DNA from 2 places in the Jonquetella sp. BV3C21 genome. Region 1 is predicted to be linked to the other one. Evidence: riboswitches for the same ligand, from Rfam matches in the RefSeq annotation. Region 1 holds a riboswitch; the other holds the start of a gene.

Region 1 (7,297 bases):
GTCCTTCATGGCTTCTTTTTGGTCGCCCAGCTTGCGGAGGCAGGAAAAGGCCATCGCGAGCGCGTGTTCCGCCATCGTGGGAGCCCAGCCGCCGATGTTGGAACAGATCAAAGCGTCGTGGGGCACAGCGGAAAAGTCGAACTGGTCCGCGCCGGCCGCGATGGTCTGAACGAACGGGACGCGGTTCAGCAGTCCCTTCTCGTCGAAGGTCAGCTCTTTGGTCAGCATGGTGACCACTAAGGCATCACAGCCGAGAATCTCCTGACGGCGCTCCTGTTCGGACAGATCTTCAAGCCAAGTCAGCCGGTGACCGGGCAGTTTCGCGTTCACGACGGCCTCGTACTCGGGTTTTCTTTTCACGGCCAGACAGATTTTTGCCAAAGTGAGTCCTCCTCTGCGGGGAATGTTATGATTATAAAAAGACGGGCTGTGCTTTCACACAGCATTATGACAGAGGTGGTGCGGATGAGTAAAGAGACGACGATGCGGCGGATAGCCGGCCAGCTGTCTGAAATGATTCGTTCCCTTGTCGAGGGCATGATGGCGGCCCTCCGAAGCGGCGACCGCGGGGCAATTCTTCAGGCCGGACGGCGTGCCGCTGTTTTGGGAGAGCTGGCTGACGGGGCGCGGCGCGAAGCTGTGTGCGGCGTGCCGTCTCTGGACGCCGCTGCCCGCCTTGAGATCCTGACGGCGGCAGACCTGACAAAGGCGTTCCAGAGCCCGTTAGAAGACCTAGGCCGATGGGGAGCCTGTGAGCTCAGCGCGTTTGACGGGAGCCGCCTGTGGTTCGCCGAGCTGCTGAGCTCGTTCCTAGAGGACATGAACGGCGCTGTCCTGTTGGGGCCGAAACGTAAGGTCCCAAAGTTCGAGGCTAAGGACCTGGCCGGGCTTCGCTGTCAGGTGATGGACCGAATTGGGGATGACCCGTCGCGCGCCGGAATCACTTCGGCATTGGCGGTTCTGCGCGCGTTGGATTGCTTTGACAGCCTGTTCGGTCTGTTGGGCGGCCTTCGCCGGCTCGTTTAATTTGCTGCGCTGCTTTCGACGAGAGGGCGGCCGCTGACGTTAAGTCGGCGGCCGCCCTCTCGTTTTTTCTTCCGAAGAAGTTTTCAGCGCGGCGATGGCCCTTTGCCCGCGTAAGAGCCTGTCGGATTATAGGCTGGTGAGGCACACGACTTGAAGCGGCGCAAAATAGGGAGATTTTGAGACGAATTATCCAAACTTTTATAGAATAAATTGACTTCTCCGCCCTGCAGAGTAGAATGAATTAAGTAATTCTAACATTATTCCAAGGGAGGCAATGGAGAATGCAGAAAGCGCTGCACAAAACCCTTCTTGCGGCAGGTGCACTGGCCTGTATGGCTGCTTCGGCGGCTGCATGCACCAGCATGGGAGCCGGCTGCAAGGCGACGGCGGACGGTTCGGTTCTTGTCAGTCACACGGTAGACGATTGGTATGACCAGCGGATCAAGATCGTCCCGGGCGGCAAGCACAAGCCGGGCGAGATGGTGGACGTCTACGTGGACGTGTGCACCGACACGCGGCCGGAGCTCAAAATTTACAAGTCCGGCTCGATTCCGCAGGTTCCCGAGACGAACACCTACTTCCACGTGGGCTATCCGTTCATGAACGACAAGCAGGTGATGATCGGCGAGTTCACTTGGCTCGGTCGGGACGAAGTGTACAACGCCGCCGGCATGCTTTACATTGCCAACTTGGAAATCTTTGGCCTTCAGCGGGCTTCGACTGCAAGGGAAGCCATCAAGGTGATGGGTGAGCTGGCCGAGAAGTACGGTTACGGAGACTGGGGCGAGACGCTCATCGTCGGCGACAAGCACGAGGCGTGGGTATTTGAGATCTGCGGCGGCGGAGCTATTTGGACCCCGACCAGCGGTCTGCCGGGCGCTCACTGGGTAGCTCGGCGCATTCCCGACGACGAGATCTTCGTCGGTGCCAACCGTTCGCGCATCTGCGAGGTCGACTTCAACGACAAAGAGAACTTCATGTGGTCGACGAACCTGACCGACCTGCCGGAGAAAATGGGCTGGTGGAAGAAGGGCGAGCCGTTCAACTACTCGAAAATTTTCGACCCCGAGCCCTACGGCTATCCGCACTATCAGTCTCGGCGCGAGTGGCGGGCGTTCTCGCTGCTGAAGCCCAGCGAGAAGTTCCCGGTGAAGGACCGGTACGAGGCGTACCCGTTCAGCATCAAGCCGGACAAGAAGCTGACGCCCCGCGATATCATGCTGATTTACAGCGACCATCTTGAAGGCACCGACTATGACATGACCAAGGACCCAGCGTCCGGCGCGTTTGGCTGCCCGAACCGCTGGCAGCAGGAACAGGCCGACCTGCCTGACGACCTGAAGGGGCAGGACTGGGAGCGTCCTATCGCCCTGTACCGCTGCTCCTACAGCTTTGTGTCCCAGAGCCGTAGCTGGCTGCCCGACCCGATCGGCGGCGTGCTGTGGTTCGGCGAAGACGCCCCGGACACCACCGTGTACGTCCCGGTGTACTGCGGCGTGACGAAGGTTCCCGAAGCGTGGAGCACCGGCAAGCGGCACGTCTATGACCCGACCTGCGCTTACTGGGCGTTCAACCTAGTCAACAACTGGGCCAACCTTCGCTGGGACGCCATGTACAAGGAAATTCGAGCGAAGAAGGTCGAGTACGAGGATCGATTCTTCGCCGATCAGCCCAAGATTGAAGCCGAGGCCCAAAAGCTCTACAAGCAGAGTCCTGCCAAGGCAGTCGCTTACTTGACCAAGTACACCGACTCGGTCATGGACGAAGTGTTCAAGGGCTGGTGGGACTTCGCGTGGTACCTTATCGGCCGGTACCAGGACGGCCTGCAGATTAAGCCGGACGGAGCCAAGTTCCGCCCCGGTTACCCGGCCGAGTACCTTCGCAAGGTCGGATTTGGCGCCATGTCCCGTCGGGATCTGGAAAACGCCAAGAAAAAGTAAAAACTGTCTCCACAGGCGGGCGCCCAAGGGCGTCCGCCTTTTTTGCGGTGTCTTAGAAAATTTCTGTTGTGCCGAGCGTTGGTCGGTGGTACGCTGAGACGTCCGTTCAGAGAGAAGTGAGCGGAGAAAGGTGTGATGGGCCCATGGTTTTCTGTGCGTTGGCGGTTGTCGCGGGACTTGCCCTTCTGTTTGCCCGGAGGGCTGAGGCGTGCACGTCGTTCGGAGTAGGAAGGGCGGCGACGGCTGACGGTTCGGTTCTCGTCAGCCATTCGGTTGACGGGTGGTACGACCACAGGGTTAAGTTCGTCCCCGGCGGTCGGTTCGAGGCCGGTCAGACGACGGAAATTTGGGGAGACCCGTGCATTCAAACCCGGCCCGGGGTGCCGTACGAGAAGTTCGGAGAAATTCCTCAGGCCAAGCGGACGTGGGGATATTTTCACGTCGGGTACCCGTTCATGAACGAAAAGGGCGTCGTCATCGGCGAGCACACGTGGGTGGGCCGGGAGAACGCGGTCTGCAAGGCCGGAATGATGCACATCGCCAACCTGCAGGCGCTGGGCCTTCAGCGGGCCAGCACGGCCCGGGAAGCCGTCAAGGTCATGGGCGAGCTGGCCGAGCGGTGGGGGTACCGGGACATCGGCGAAGGGCTGATCGTCGGCGACGGACAGGAAGTCTGGATTTTTGAGATCGCCGGGCCTGGCGCAGACTGGACGCCGGAAAGCGGCAGAAGCGGCGCTCACTGGGTGGCCGTTCGGATGCCCGACGACGCGTACTTCGTCGGCGCGAACCGGGCGCGGATCGGCGCGGTGGACTTCTCCGACAGCTCCAACGTCATGACGTCTTCCGGACTGACCGACTACGCGAAAGAAAAGGGCTGGTGGGACGGCAGAGAGCCGTTCAGCTTTGCGAAGACATTTGATCCCCGGCCGGCCGACAGCCCGAAGGCCTACTCGGCTCGGCGGGAGTGGAGAGCGATGAGCATTCTCAGCCCGTCGGGCAACTGGCCGGTACAAAACGACGCGGTTGCCTATCCTATTTTCGTCAAGCCGGATGCTAAGCTGACGGTTCAGGACCTGATGAAGCTCTACGGGGACCACATGGAAGGGACGCCCTACGACCTAACCAAAGGTCCGGCCGCCGGGCCGTTTGGCAACCCGAGCCGTTGGACGGTGGAGCAGAAGGCCCTGCCCGACGACCTGAAAGGCCTCGATTGGGAGCGACCGATTTCGATTTTCCGCTGTTCGTACAGTTTCGTGGCTCAGTGCCGGGCTTGGCTGCCCGAGCCGCTGAAGGCCCTCCTGTGGCTGGGCCTTGGGGCGACGGACACGACCGTCTACGCGCCGATTTACTGCGGCGCCACATCCCTGCCGGAGGAGTGGTCCCGGGGCGCAAGAGACCGGTTTGACCCGAACAGCGCGTGGTGGGCGTTTGAGTTCGCCCGCAACTGGGCGTGCCTGCGGTGGGATGCGATGTTTAAGGAGATCACTGAGGCTCGGCAGAAGCTCGAGCAGTCGTACTTTGACGCTCAGCCCGGCCTAGAGCGTCTGGCGGCCGAAATTGCGGAGACGAGCGTTGAGTCGGCGCGGACGTTCCTTACCGGCTACAGCTCGACCTGTCTGAGCGACCTGTCGCGCCGGTGGTGGGCTCTCTGCTGGCAGCTGGTCGGCCAGTATCACAGCGGCATGAAAGTCACCGAAGGCGTGAGCCAAGAGAACTTGGGCTACCCGATCGACTACCTGCGGGAAGTCGGGTTCGGCTCGACGTGGAGGCCCGGCAAGTAACGGGACGCACGATCCACAAAAACGAATCAGCGGCCTGCCTATTCAAGGCAGGCCGCTGATTTTTCGTGAGAAAAAGCGCAGGCCGTTCCTTGCTGAAGGGAACGGCCTGCGCTGGAGCATGAATCTTCCGCAATGCGTGAACGCGTCGATTTCTTAGGGGGGAACCGGAGCGGAAGAATTCAAAGGTTGAACCGGAGCGCGGACGCTCCGAAGTTCTCAAAGGTTGTCAGTTTCGTCGAAAAGCTCTTCGGCGACGGCGAGCCGTTTCTGGTCGAACCGGCGGTTGCGGAAGAACAGGACGAGGTCAATGGTCACCATGATGATGTTCACCGCGTACATGGTCAAGACGGCGACGCTGTATCCGGCCGGATCCATCAGACACTTGGAAATGCCAGCCGCGTAACCCACAAGGATGACGATGAGGAACATCAGGCTCTTGCCGCCGACCGTTCGGGACGTCCAGCTCTTGTAAATGGACAGGGGCCAGGCGCAGCCAAAACAGATCAACATAACCGTCTCCAACACGTTCACCAACGACATTTAGGAAACCCCCTTTGAATTTGTCGTGTCCCAAAAAAAGCGGGAAGAGCCTCAGCTCTTCCCGCGGAACACGAGTAACTGACCGCTTTACAGCGGCTTGTCACCGGACTCCCGAAATCCCGCGGGCGGTCGTGTGTCTCATCTTGTGGTGGGTATCCTGGCTTCCTTCAACCGGCGGGACGCCTTCCGGGCAGGTGACTGCCGTGGCTTTTATCCCGTCGTCAGGTTCACAGTGGCGGCTCCGCTCCGGATTCAAACCGGATTCCCCGCTCCTCAAGACGTTTAACATTACTGTGTTAAGGTACTCTGATTCCCTCAACTTGTCAATGCTGAGGACAAAAAGTACGTGAGATGTGGGGTATAATTCCAAAAGCGAAGCCGCTTCTTTGATTGGGAAAGGGTGTGTTGGCGTGATTGAGGCTGTGGCCTTTGATTTTGATTTGACGCTGGTGGACAGCAGTCAAGGCATTTGGGCGACCATCTGCGCCTTGGCGGACGAACTGGGGCTGAGAAAGCCGTCGCTCGACGAGGTGAAGGCGACGATCGGCTATTCTCTCAAAGACGCCATGGCCGGGTTCTGGGGGCGTTTGGGCGACGGTTGGGTCGAACGGTATCGGGAGATCTTTGCCGCCCAGCACTACCAAGGCGTCGTTCCTCTGCCGGGCGTCATTGAGACGCTCAAAACCCTAAAGAGCCGCGGAATCGGCGTGGCGGTGGCCACAAACCGCCTGTCGCCCGACGACGTCGTCAACGCTTCCGGCGTGGGTGCCGTCTGCTCGGTGATCGTGGGAATCAGGACGCTGCCGTCCAAGCCGTCAGGGGCCATCATCTCGGAGGCCTTTCGGCTTTTGGGCGTCGATCCCCAGAGCTCGGCCTACGTGGGCGACACAGACATCGACATGATCGCGGCGGCGAACGCCGGGTGCATGCCCATCGGCGTCACGACTGGCAACCACTCGGCCGCCGATTTGCAGAAGGCCGGGGCTCGGCACGTGCTTTCTTCCGTCGTCGAACTGCCGGATCTGTTGGCGGGGCTGGAATGACCGGCTGCTCAGTTCCGGAAGAGTTCGGCCGCGCCGTCTCGTGGCGGGCCTTCGACGACCAAGCTCTGGACGAGGCGCGGGCTAAAAACGTCCCGCTGTTCGTCCTCGTTCACGACGAGACCAGCCCGTGGAGCTGGGCCGAAGCCGACGTCCTAGCCGGCTCCGAGGTTGCCGGTATGCTGGCAAAAGATTTCATTCCCGTCTTTGCCGACGCGAACGCCTATCCCGCCCTTGCTCTGGCAGGTCAAGCCCTCTGCCGGCTCTTTGACGCGCCCGGGTGGCCGCTGATTCTCATTTTGACGCCCGAACTGCGGCCGATTTTCGCCACCTCGTGGCTGCCGCCTCGCAAGGGCGCCAAGTTGGCCGACTACCTGCCCCGAATCAAGTGGCTTTGGTTGATGAAGCGGGCCGAAGTCGAGTCGGCCGGGCTGGCAAACTGGGCGAACTGGAAGCGGGCCTTAGCGCCGCTGCCGGCTTCTTCCGAGCCAGCCGACTGGAATGAGTTGGTCAGCCGAGCCGTGAGTGAGGACGCTGACGAGGAGTTCGGCGGTTGGGGAACGGAGCATAAGTTCCCGTGGCCTTGGCGGCTGCGCTTGGCCCTGCGGGATCCGGCGTTTCGGAAGCTGGCCGACAGGACGCTGCTGGCCCTGCTGACCGGCGGGCTCAACGATCGGTTCTGGGGCGGCTTTCACGCCTACAGCTTAGATCGCCAGTTCCTGACGCCTCGTCTCGGCGCGCCGCTTGACCTTCAGGCGTCGTTGACTCTGGCGGTGGAACAAGAAAGCTCGCTCGGGGCCAGCGTCGCGAAAAACGCCGTACTGGGCGGACAAAACCTGATCCGCGGCTCGCTCCCTCGAGCCGGCCGAGTGCTCTTTGACAGCCGCGGCGGCTGGAGCAAGTACCTGCTGGAGAGAGCTCAAGTCTGCAGTCTTCTGGCCGACAGAGGGGAAGCGGTGTGCGATGGTCT
Region 2 (7,297 bases), on a different contig from region 1:
CGCCGCCGGCCTTTGGCGGCTTTGACGTCCAAGTCCGCCTTGAAGGTGGCTTTCAGCGCCTCTTCGCTCATCGGGCGGACGATGCCCGACGTCCCCAGCACGGAAAGCCCGCCGACGATTCCAAGCCGCGGGTTGTAGGTGCACCCCGCCACCGTTTCGCCGCCGGGAATCGAGACTGTAACGTCGGCGCCGCGGGGCAGCACTTCAAGGACCGCTTGGGCGATCATCTGCCGAGGAACCGGGTTGATGGCCGGCTGGCCCGGCTGAACTTTCAGGCCCGGGCCTGTGACGGTCCCCACGCCAGCGCCGGCGCAGAACGTCACCTGACCGTCCGTTCGGGGACGCACCCGGCTCTGGACGGTCAGGCCGCTCGTCACGTCCGGGTCGTCGCCGCCGTCTTTGACGACGCCCGCTTCAGCGCCGCCCGGGCAGGCTCGAACCCACGCCACGTCGACGGACAACTTCCGCGCCGGGGCGTCCACCGTGACCGAGTCGACGATCCGCCCGTCCCGGATAAAAAAAGCGGCCGCCGCCGCGGCCGCCGCCGCGCAGCTTCCGGTCGTCACGCCCTCGCGCAGAACCCGCTCGGCTCTCATCGAGTCAGTCCGTAGGCCAGAGCGTTGACGATAGCCGCCGCCACGTTGGAGCCGCCCTTGCGGCCCATGGCAATGATGCGCGGCACGTCCAGAGCCTTGGCCATTTCCTTGGACTCGACCACGTTCACGAACCCGACCGGCACGCCGATAAGGAGCGCCGGGCGGACCTGCCCGGCCTGAACGAGCCGACACAGCTCGACGAGCGCCGTCGGGGCGTTGCCGATAGCAAAAATGGCTTCCGGCGTCTCGCGCGCGGCCCGTTCCATGGACACGACGGCCCGGGTGACTCCCCGTTCTTTCGCCTCCCGCGCCACGTCCGGGTCGGCCATTCGGCAGACAACTTTGCAGCCCAGCAGGTTCATCGCGTGAGAGGATATGCCGCTTTTTGCCATGTTGGTGTCAGTCACCACCGTCGCGCCGCTCGACAGGGCCCTTCGGCCCGAGCTGACGGCGTCGGGCGAGACGAACAGGTTATCCAAGTAGTCGAAGTCGGCGGACGTGTGAATGACCCGCTGAAAAAGCGGCAGCTGGTCGGCTGGAATCAGCTTGGCCCGGTCGCCCATTTCCTCCAGAATGATTTCAAAACTTCGGCGCTCGATCGCGTCAGGCGGCAAAAATTGAATCACGGCCGCTCCCCCTTTCTCGCCGGTTCGGGCGGTTACCGCCACAAAAGCAGGGTAGACAGGTACTCCGACGCCTCGTCAAGGGCTTCCGGCCCGGAGACGATTTTCTGGCCGTCAAGGCCGGCTCGGTCAACCCGAATAACCTGCCGCCACGGCCCGGCGGAAGCCACGATCTCCCTCAGCCGGCCTTTGAGCGCGCTGGGCTTGTACAGCGCGGCGCAGTCACAAGCCCGCAGGGCTTCGGTTATCCGCTCTTCCGCCGCCGTGCCGGGGATGACCGAGAAAACGTCGTCGCCCATGGCCAGAAACTGGCCGGTCAGACAGCAAGCCAGCGAGTGGGCCGACACGCCGGGAACGAGCTGAAGCTGAACGTCCGTCAGCTGCGACCACGCCTTGGCCAGCCAAAACGCGGTCGCGTACAGCGCCGAGTCGCCGATGACCGGCATAACGACCGACGGGACGCTCTTCCAGCGGCCTCGGCATGTTTCCAGTTGGGCTCGAAGCTCCGCGTCACGCCGGGCCTCGTCCCGGACCATCGGGAAGACGATTTGAAGGATCGGCGCGTCCGGCAGGTGACGCCGGACGATCCGCTCGGCCTCGCTCTCCTTGCCGGGAGCGGACAGGGGAACGACTATCAGCCCGGCTTCCCGAAGAGTTCGAAGCGCCGCCAGCGTGATCAGATCTGGGTCGCCGGGGCCGACGCCCACCACGTAAAAATTCATCTTTTCCCTCCTGAGACTCCGCTGGTTCGCCTAAAACCGTTCGATGTCCTGAGCCACACGGCCGCCGAAGTAGTTCAGGAACTCTTCCGTGTCCCCGAACCCTTCAAGGAACGCCCGCGTTTCAATTCCCTGAGCCTGCAGGACACTTTTCCACGACTTGGCGCCCGGGCCGGCCATGTCGTTTCGCGCGTGGTCGCCCGCCGAGACCATGAAGGGGACGAGAGCGGCTTTCTTCAAGCCTTTTTCGCTCAGCCGAGCGAGCACGTCGTCCAGCGTCGGCGAGCCCTCGACCGCCCCGATGAACAGCCGGCCCGACAGGCGGGACAGGCAGGTCTGAACCTGACTGTAGAGGGCGTTGGCCAAGTGGGACGAGCCGTGTCCCATGAGGATCAATGCCTCGTCAGCGGCAAGCCGCTTCTCCCAGACGCGCCCAATAATCTCGGCGACGTCAGAACAGTCTTTTTCGTTCATCAGAAGGGCGCGGCCCAGCCCCAGCTTCTTGAAGCCGTACTTGCCCCGTACCGCCCCCAGCGACTCGACGACGCTTCGCAGGTCGTCGTACTCGGCGCCGGGAATGACATGGCCGGGCTGAACGAACACCTGCTTGTATCCCTCGTCCTGAAGGAGAGCCAGAGCTTCCAGCGGCGTGGGAATCGACAGGCCTTCTTTTTTCAGCTTCCGGCGAATGATGTTGGACGTGCAGGCTTCCGCGGCCTTCCAACCCTCGCCGGCCGACTTCTTGGCCGCGTCGGAGAAGCGGCGAAGGGCGCTCTGCGCCTCGTGCACAGACGTCCCGAAAAAAACAACCAGCAGCGCTTTGTCTCCCATGGTTCGTTCCCTCCGCTGTCGTTTGACGTCAAAACGCCGCGGCAGGCGGGCAGGCTACCCGCTCGCCGCGGCGCTGCCGCGTCGAAAGCCGTCACCCGTATCCCTCGCCGGTGGCGCTCCTGTGCTCCGGGCCGATCTTCTGGCTGGCGGTCGTCCTCGTCCGCGCCTTCCCGCCGAGCGTTCGGCAGTGGCCTCTGCGGAGTCGTCCCGCTCACAGATGCGGGGCAGCGCCGGACTTACACCGGCTTCCCAACTGCTCCCGAAGCGTTTTATCCTGCAAATTCTCTTTTTATTGTCCCATCCCCCCAGAGGAGCGTCAAGCTAGAACTCTATGCCCTCCCGGGCCGGCACTCCCTGAGAAAACGGGTGGCGAACCAACGTCATTCGGGTGACCAATCCGGCCCGGTCAATGAGCCAGTCGGGCGCGTCCCGTCCGGTCATCACCAGTTCGACGCCTGACGGTCGGGCCGCCAGCAGAGCTTCGACGTCCGAGCGGGTCACGTACTCTTTGTTCAACGCGCCGATGATCTCGTCGAGCACCACGAGCCCGCGGTCCATCTCGGCCAAAGCTTTTCGAGCCTGAGCCAGCTGGTTGGCACAGGAGGCGACCAGATCCTCCCGGCGAGCTTCCCACGGCGGGACGTCGGACGGGACAAAGGATATGGGAACGCCAAGCCGCTCGAACGCGGCGTGCTCGCCGGCCCGCACCCCTTTGAGGAACTGAATGATCCGCACCGGCCAGCCTCGGCCAAGCGCCCGAACGGCCAGTCCGAGGGCGGCGGTCGTCTTGCCTTTGCCGTCGCCGGTGTAAATCTGGACAAGTCCCTGCGTCACTTGGTCGTTTCCTCCCTCCTACCGAGCTGGCAGAACGCGTCAAGGCCGGCGATTTCAGACGCCACGGCCTGCTTGACGAGCGTTTCAAACTCGTCGAGCCCGGCGGCCCACGCGTCCGAAAGTTTTTGGTCAATTTCTCCTGCCGCCTGCTCCCGGAGCCGGCCGATCATTCGGTTCACCCGGGCCTCAGAAAGCAGGTACCCGGCCGCGGCCTTCGGCAGGTCAAGCGACGACATCCACCGCTCCATGGCCGGACGTCCGGCGAGACACCCGCCGAGGGCCAACAGGCCGCCGACCGCCCAGCCGGCCGGTCCGACAGCCGTCGAGAGCGCGGCGGCAGTCCCGCCCAAGAGGGCGCCCAAGGCCGAGACGGCCAGAGTGCCGAACTTTGACAGCGGCGACAGAGCCTGCTGAACTAACTTGCCGGCCAGAGACTGGAGCCCCGCCCCGGCGCCTGCCCCGCCCAAGTCGATCGGCTTGTCAAGTCGGGGCGACGAGACGACGCCGTTTTCGGCGAACCACTCTTTGAGGAGCAGCGACAGCACGTTGGCCGCCTCGCCGGTCCATCGGCCCAGCGCCGCGTGGGCCATTTCGTCGGCCTGCCCGCGGAGGCCCTCCACCCGATCGTTCAGTTTTTTCTCAAGCTCCGCCAGCGGTCCGCCTTCCGTTCGGTACTCTTCGACCGCCGGACGGACCGCTTCGCGGATCATCAGACCGGACAGGCTGGCTCCCAGCTGATGAGACGCCTCCTGCCGAACCTGCGCCAGCGGGCCGCGAAGGGTGCGGCTGACGAAGGCCGCCGATCCGGCGGTAAGCTGACGGCGGCTCGACTCGTGCCGGGCTGTGAGGGCCGGAAGCAGGGACAGCCCGCGGGCGACGGCCCCGCCGGGCCGATCGCTGCGCAGCACTCGAGCGCTCGGGAAGCGAACTCGCACAGCGTCGTCCACGAACGGCCACTGGCTGGAACCGCCCGAAAGGAGCACCAGTTCCGGCTCGTCGGCGCCGTCGAGCAGCGCTTCAAACCGGCCGATCAAGTCGCACTCGCCGGCGCTCCCAGGACAACCGGGCACATCCCCAACAAGTGGCCCGGAAGCGGTAAACCGACGGCACCGGCCGATAAACTCGTCCCAGTCGAGCGACGGGATCGCCCCGTACTCGCCGGCCGAGCCGCTCCACCGTCTGGTCCTGTCGTCGGCCATCGCGGCAGAGAACCGCTCTTTCAGGATTTTGCTCCAGTACAGCCGGACGAACTCGAACGCGCCGCCGGCTTCCCACCGCTCGAACGCGCCTTCCGTCCGCTCGGCCAGCAAGCTGAAGAACAGGTCGTCGAACAGCCGGCCGCCTAAAAGCCAGTCCCCCCACGCCTTCTTCACCTGCAGGCCGCAGACCGACGCCATGTCGCACGTGCCGCCGCCGAAGTCGACGACCAGCACGTTTCTCCGCACCTCTGACGGGCTCAAGGCGCCGGCGGCCAAAGCCTCGGCCAGCGCGGCCAGCGGCTCTTCAAGCAGCGTGATCTCGCCAAATCCAGCGCTTCTGGCGACGTCTCTCAGCTCGCCGCGCCAGCTCTCCGACGCCTGACAGGGAAAGCCGAAAAAGACCTGCCGCCCCTCCGGGTCAATGTCCAAGTGCCGCTTCCGACCGCCGCTCAACAAGCCTTTCAGGAAATCGACCGCCCATTTTTTCACGTCGGCGCTTCGGTCGAGCTCGGGCTTGAACCGGCTGTGAAGTTCCCAGCGCTTTCGTTGGAGAGGCGACGCCTCGGCCCAGCCGAACGTGGCGGCCTCACCGATGACCGGATCTTCGCCGGGCCGGTACAAAATCGCCGTGTCCAAGCTACCCCGCTCGCCCCACAGCTCCACCGCGGACGGGCTCAGCTCGCTGTCCGGACACTTGCTGATGTACGTGTTGCTCGTGCCTAAATCGACTGCCAGCACGCCCCGCGTCATCGTTTCACCTTCCTCACCAGCCCGCGGCGAACGGCGCCGGACGGCTCCGTTTCGGGCGGACGCTCCTCTTTGACCCAATCGCCCGGCTCAACCAGTCCGAACGTCTCGTACAGATCTTCGCTCCCCGCTTCCCAGCAGAACGTTTTCGGACCGTCGAGCCCTTGAACGCCCTCGCTCCGCGCGGCGTCAAGCAGCGCGCCGACCGCCGCGTCCCGGTCCTGAGAGGAACTCCGGCTCAGGTCCCGAATCGACGACGTCAACTTCCCCGGTATGGTCTGGAAAACGCCCGCCAGTTCAGCGCTCATGATCGCTGTCAGCTCAGCGCGGATTGCCAGACAAATTCGCTGAACCGCGTCTTCCTCGTCGAACCGAACCATCGGGCGAGTGACCCAGAGCCGAGCGCCGCTGAAGGCCGCAAAAGCCGCCCTCATCAGCCGGCCCCGCCACGGCAGGACAACCGACGCGGCGCTGAGCGCGGCCGCGGCTTTGATTGATTTGCGGCTTCCCTCGGCGTGAGCCAGACAAACCCACGTGCCGAACGCGCCTCCTAAAACGGCTGCCGGCACGGCGAGAATCGACAAGTCGGCGCCGATTACCCGCCCCACGACGGAGAGCCCGCCCCGAAACGCCATGCTGCCCAAAACAGCCGACAGCGCGCCGCCGATTGGAGAGATGCCGCCGATCACTCGGTCTTCGCCCGGATCGACGGCCCGGAGCCCCCGCGCCATGGCGCCCCGCTGGGCCGGATCTTGGAGACGGCCCATCACCTCAGCCCGACAGGCCCGCCACGCGGCCCGCAGCCGGCCGTTCCCGTCCGGCGACTCCTGAAGGGCCTGACGGGCCAGCTCTTCAATATTCAGATCGGGCAGTTCTACCATATTCATCGCTCCTCACTTGACAGGAAGGGCGGCGGAAGGTCAGACTTCCGCCGCCCCGTCGCCTCCAGTTCGTGCCGGACTGCGGCCCGCTATATATCGCTTCTCCAAGACCTGAATCCGGTCCCTAGGACTTCGGCAGCTTCTGACAGCCTCATGAACGCCGTCGGGTCGTTCTGTTTGAGGAACTGCTTGAGGGCAAACGCCTGACGGTTGGACAGCAAGCTGATCATGACGGCCCGAGGCCGGCCGTCAAAGCCGCCCTTGCCCTCGAAAATCGTCACGCCTCGGTGCATGGTCTCAACGATGTATTTCCGCACCATTTCCACGTGCTGCGTGACGATCATGGCCTCCTTGCGGACGCCGAACGCCCGAAGGTCCGAGTTGGTCACCTGAGAGGACACATAGACCATCACCAGACCGTACAGGACCTTCTGTATCGGCACTTCGAAGATGAACAGCCCTAAAATGGCTATGTTGATGATCATGGAAATGCTGCCCACTTCTATGCCGGTTTTCCGCTTGACCGCCACAGTCACGATATCCATCCCGCCGGTGGACGCGCCGGTCGAAAACACCATGGCGAACGCCATGCCCTGAGTGACCCCGGCGGTGAGCACGAGAAGCATCGGGTCGTCGATGGCCAGCGGCGGAATCAGCGCCGTCAGCTCAAATGAAACGGAGATGAGCAGCGTCGCGTACACAGACCAAAAGAGAAAACGCTTGGAAAGAGCCTTCCACGCGTAGGCAAAGAGCGCCAAGTTCATCAGCGCCGTCGTGAGTCCGAGCGACCAGCCCCACCGATATTTTAAAAACAGGGCAATCCCGGTGACGCCTGTACTCGGCAGCTTCGCGGGAACCACAAAAAAC

Evidence for each region. Region 1 has a riboswitch for cobalamin ahead of HMPREF1249_RS02665 (hypothetical protein). Riboswitches for the same ligand answer to the same signal wherever they lie in the genome.
Region 2: it holds a riboswitch for cobalamin, as region 1 does, so the genes downstream of both, HMPREF1249_RS00680 (sirohydrochlorin cobaltochelatase) here and HMPREF1249_RS02665 (hypothetical protein) in region 1, are expected to answer to the same signal.

Annotation. Positions count from the first base shown of each region.
Region 1 covers NZ_AWWC01000008.1:164,956-172,252, forward strand. Annotated here, with positions in the region: gene HMPREF1249_RS02645 (NAD(P)-dependent oxidoreductase) at 1-381, opposite strand, end outside; gene HMPREF1249_RS02650 (hypothetical protein) at 466-1,026, shown strand; gene HMPREF1249_RS02655 (dipeptidase) at 1,308-2,966, shown strand; gene HMPREF1249_RS02660 (dipeptidase) at 3,110-4,747, shown strand; gene HMPREF1249_RS02665 (hypothetical protein) at 4,964-5,287, opposite strand; cobalamin riboswitch at 5,418-5,578, opposite strand; gene HMPREF1249_RS02670 (HAD family hydrolase) at 5,698-6,330, shown strand; gene HMPREF1249_RS02675 (DUF255 domain-containing protein) at 6,327-7,297, shown strand, end outside.
Region 2 covers NZ_AWWC01000003.1:53,345-60,641, reverse strand. Annotated here, with positions in the region: gene cbiD (cobalt-precorrin-5B (C(1))-methyltransferase CbiD) at 1-596, opposite strand, end outside; gene HMPREF1249_RS00690 (precorrin-8X methylmutase) at 593-1,222, opposite strand; gene HMPREF1249_RS00685 (precorrin-2 C(20)-methyltransferase) at 1,255-1,941, opposite strand; gene HMPREF1249_RS00680 (sirohydrochlorin cobaltochelatase) at 1,972-2,769, opposite strand; cobalamin riboswitch at 2,882-3,061, opposite strand; gene HMPREF1249_RS00675 (cob(I)yrinic acid a,c-diamide adenosyltransferase) at 3,091-3,603, opposite strand; gene HMPREF1249_RS00670 (Hsp70 family protein) at 3,600-5,552, opposite strand; gene HMPREF1249_RS00665 (hypothetical protein) at 5,549-6,430, opposite strand; gene HMPREF1249_RS00660 (YitT family protein) at 6,520-7,297, opposite strand, start outside.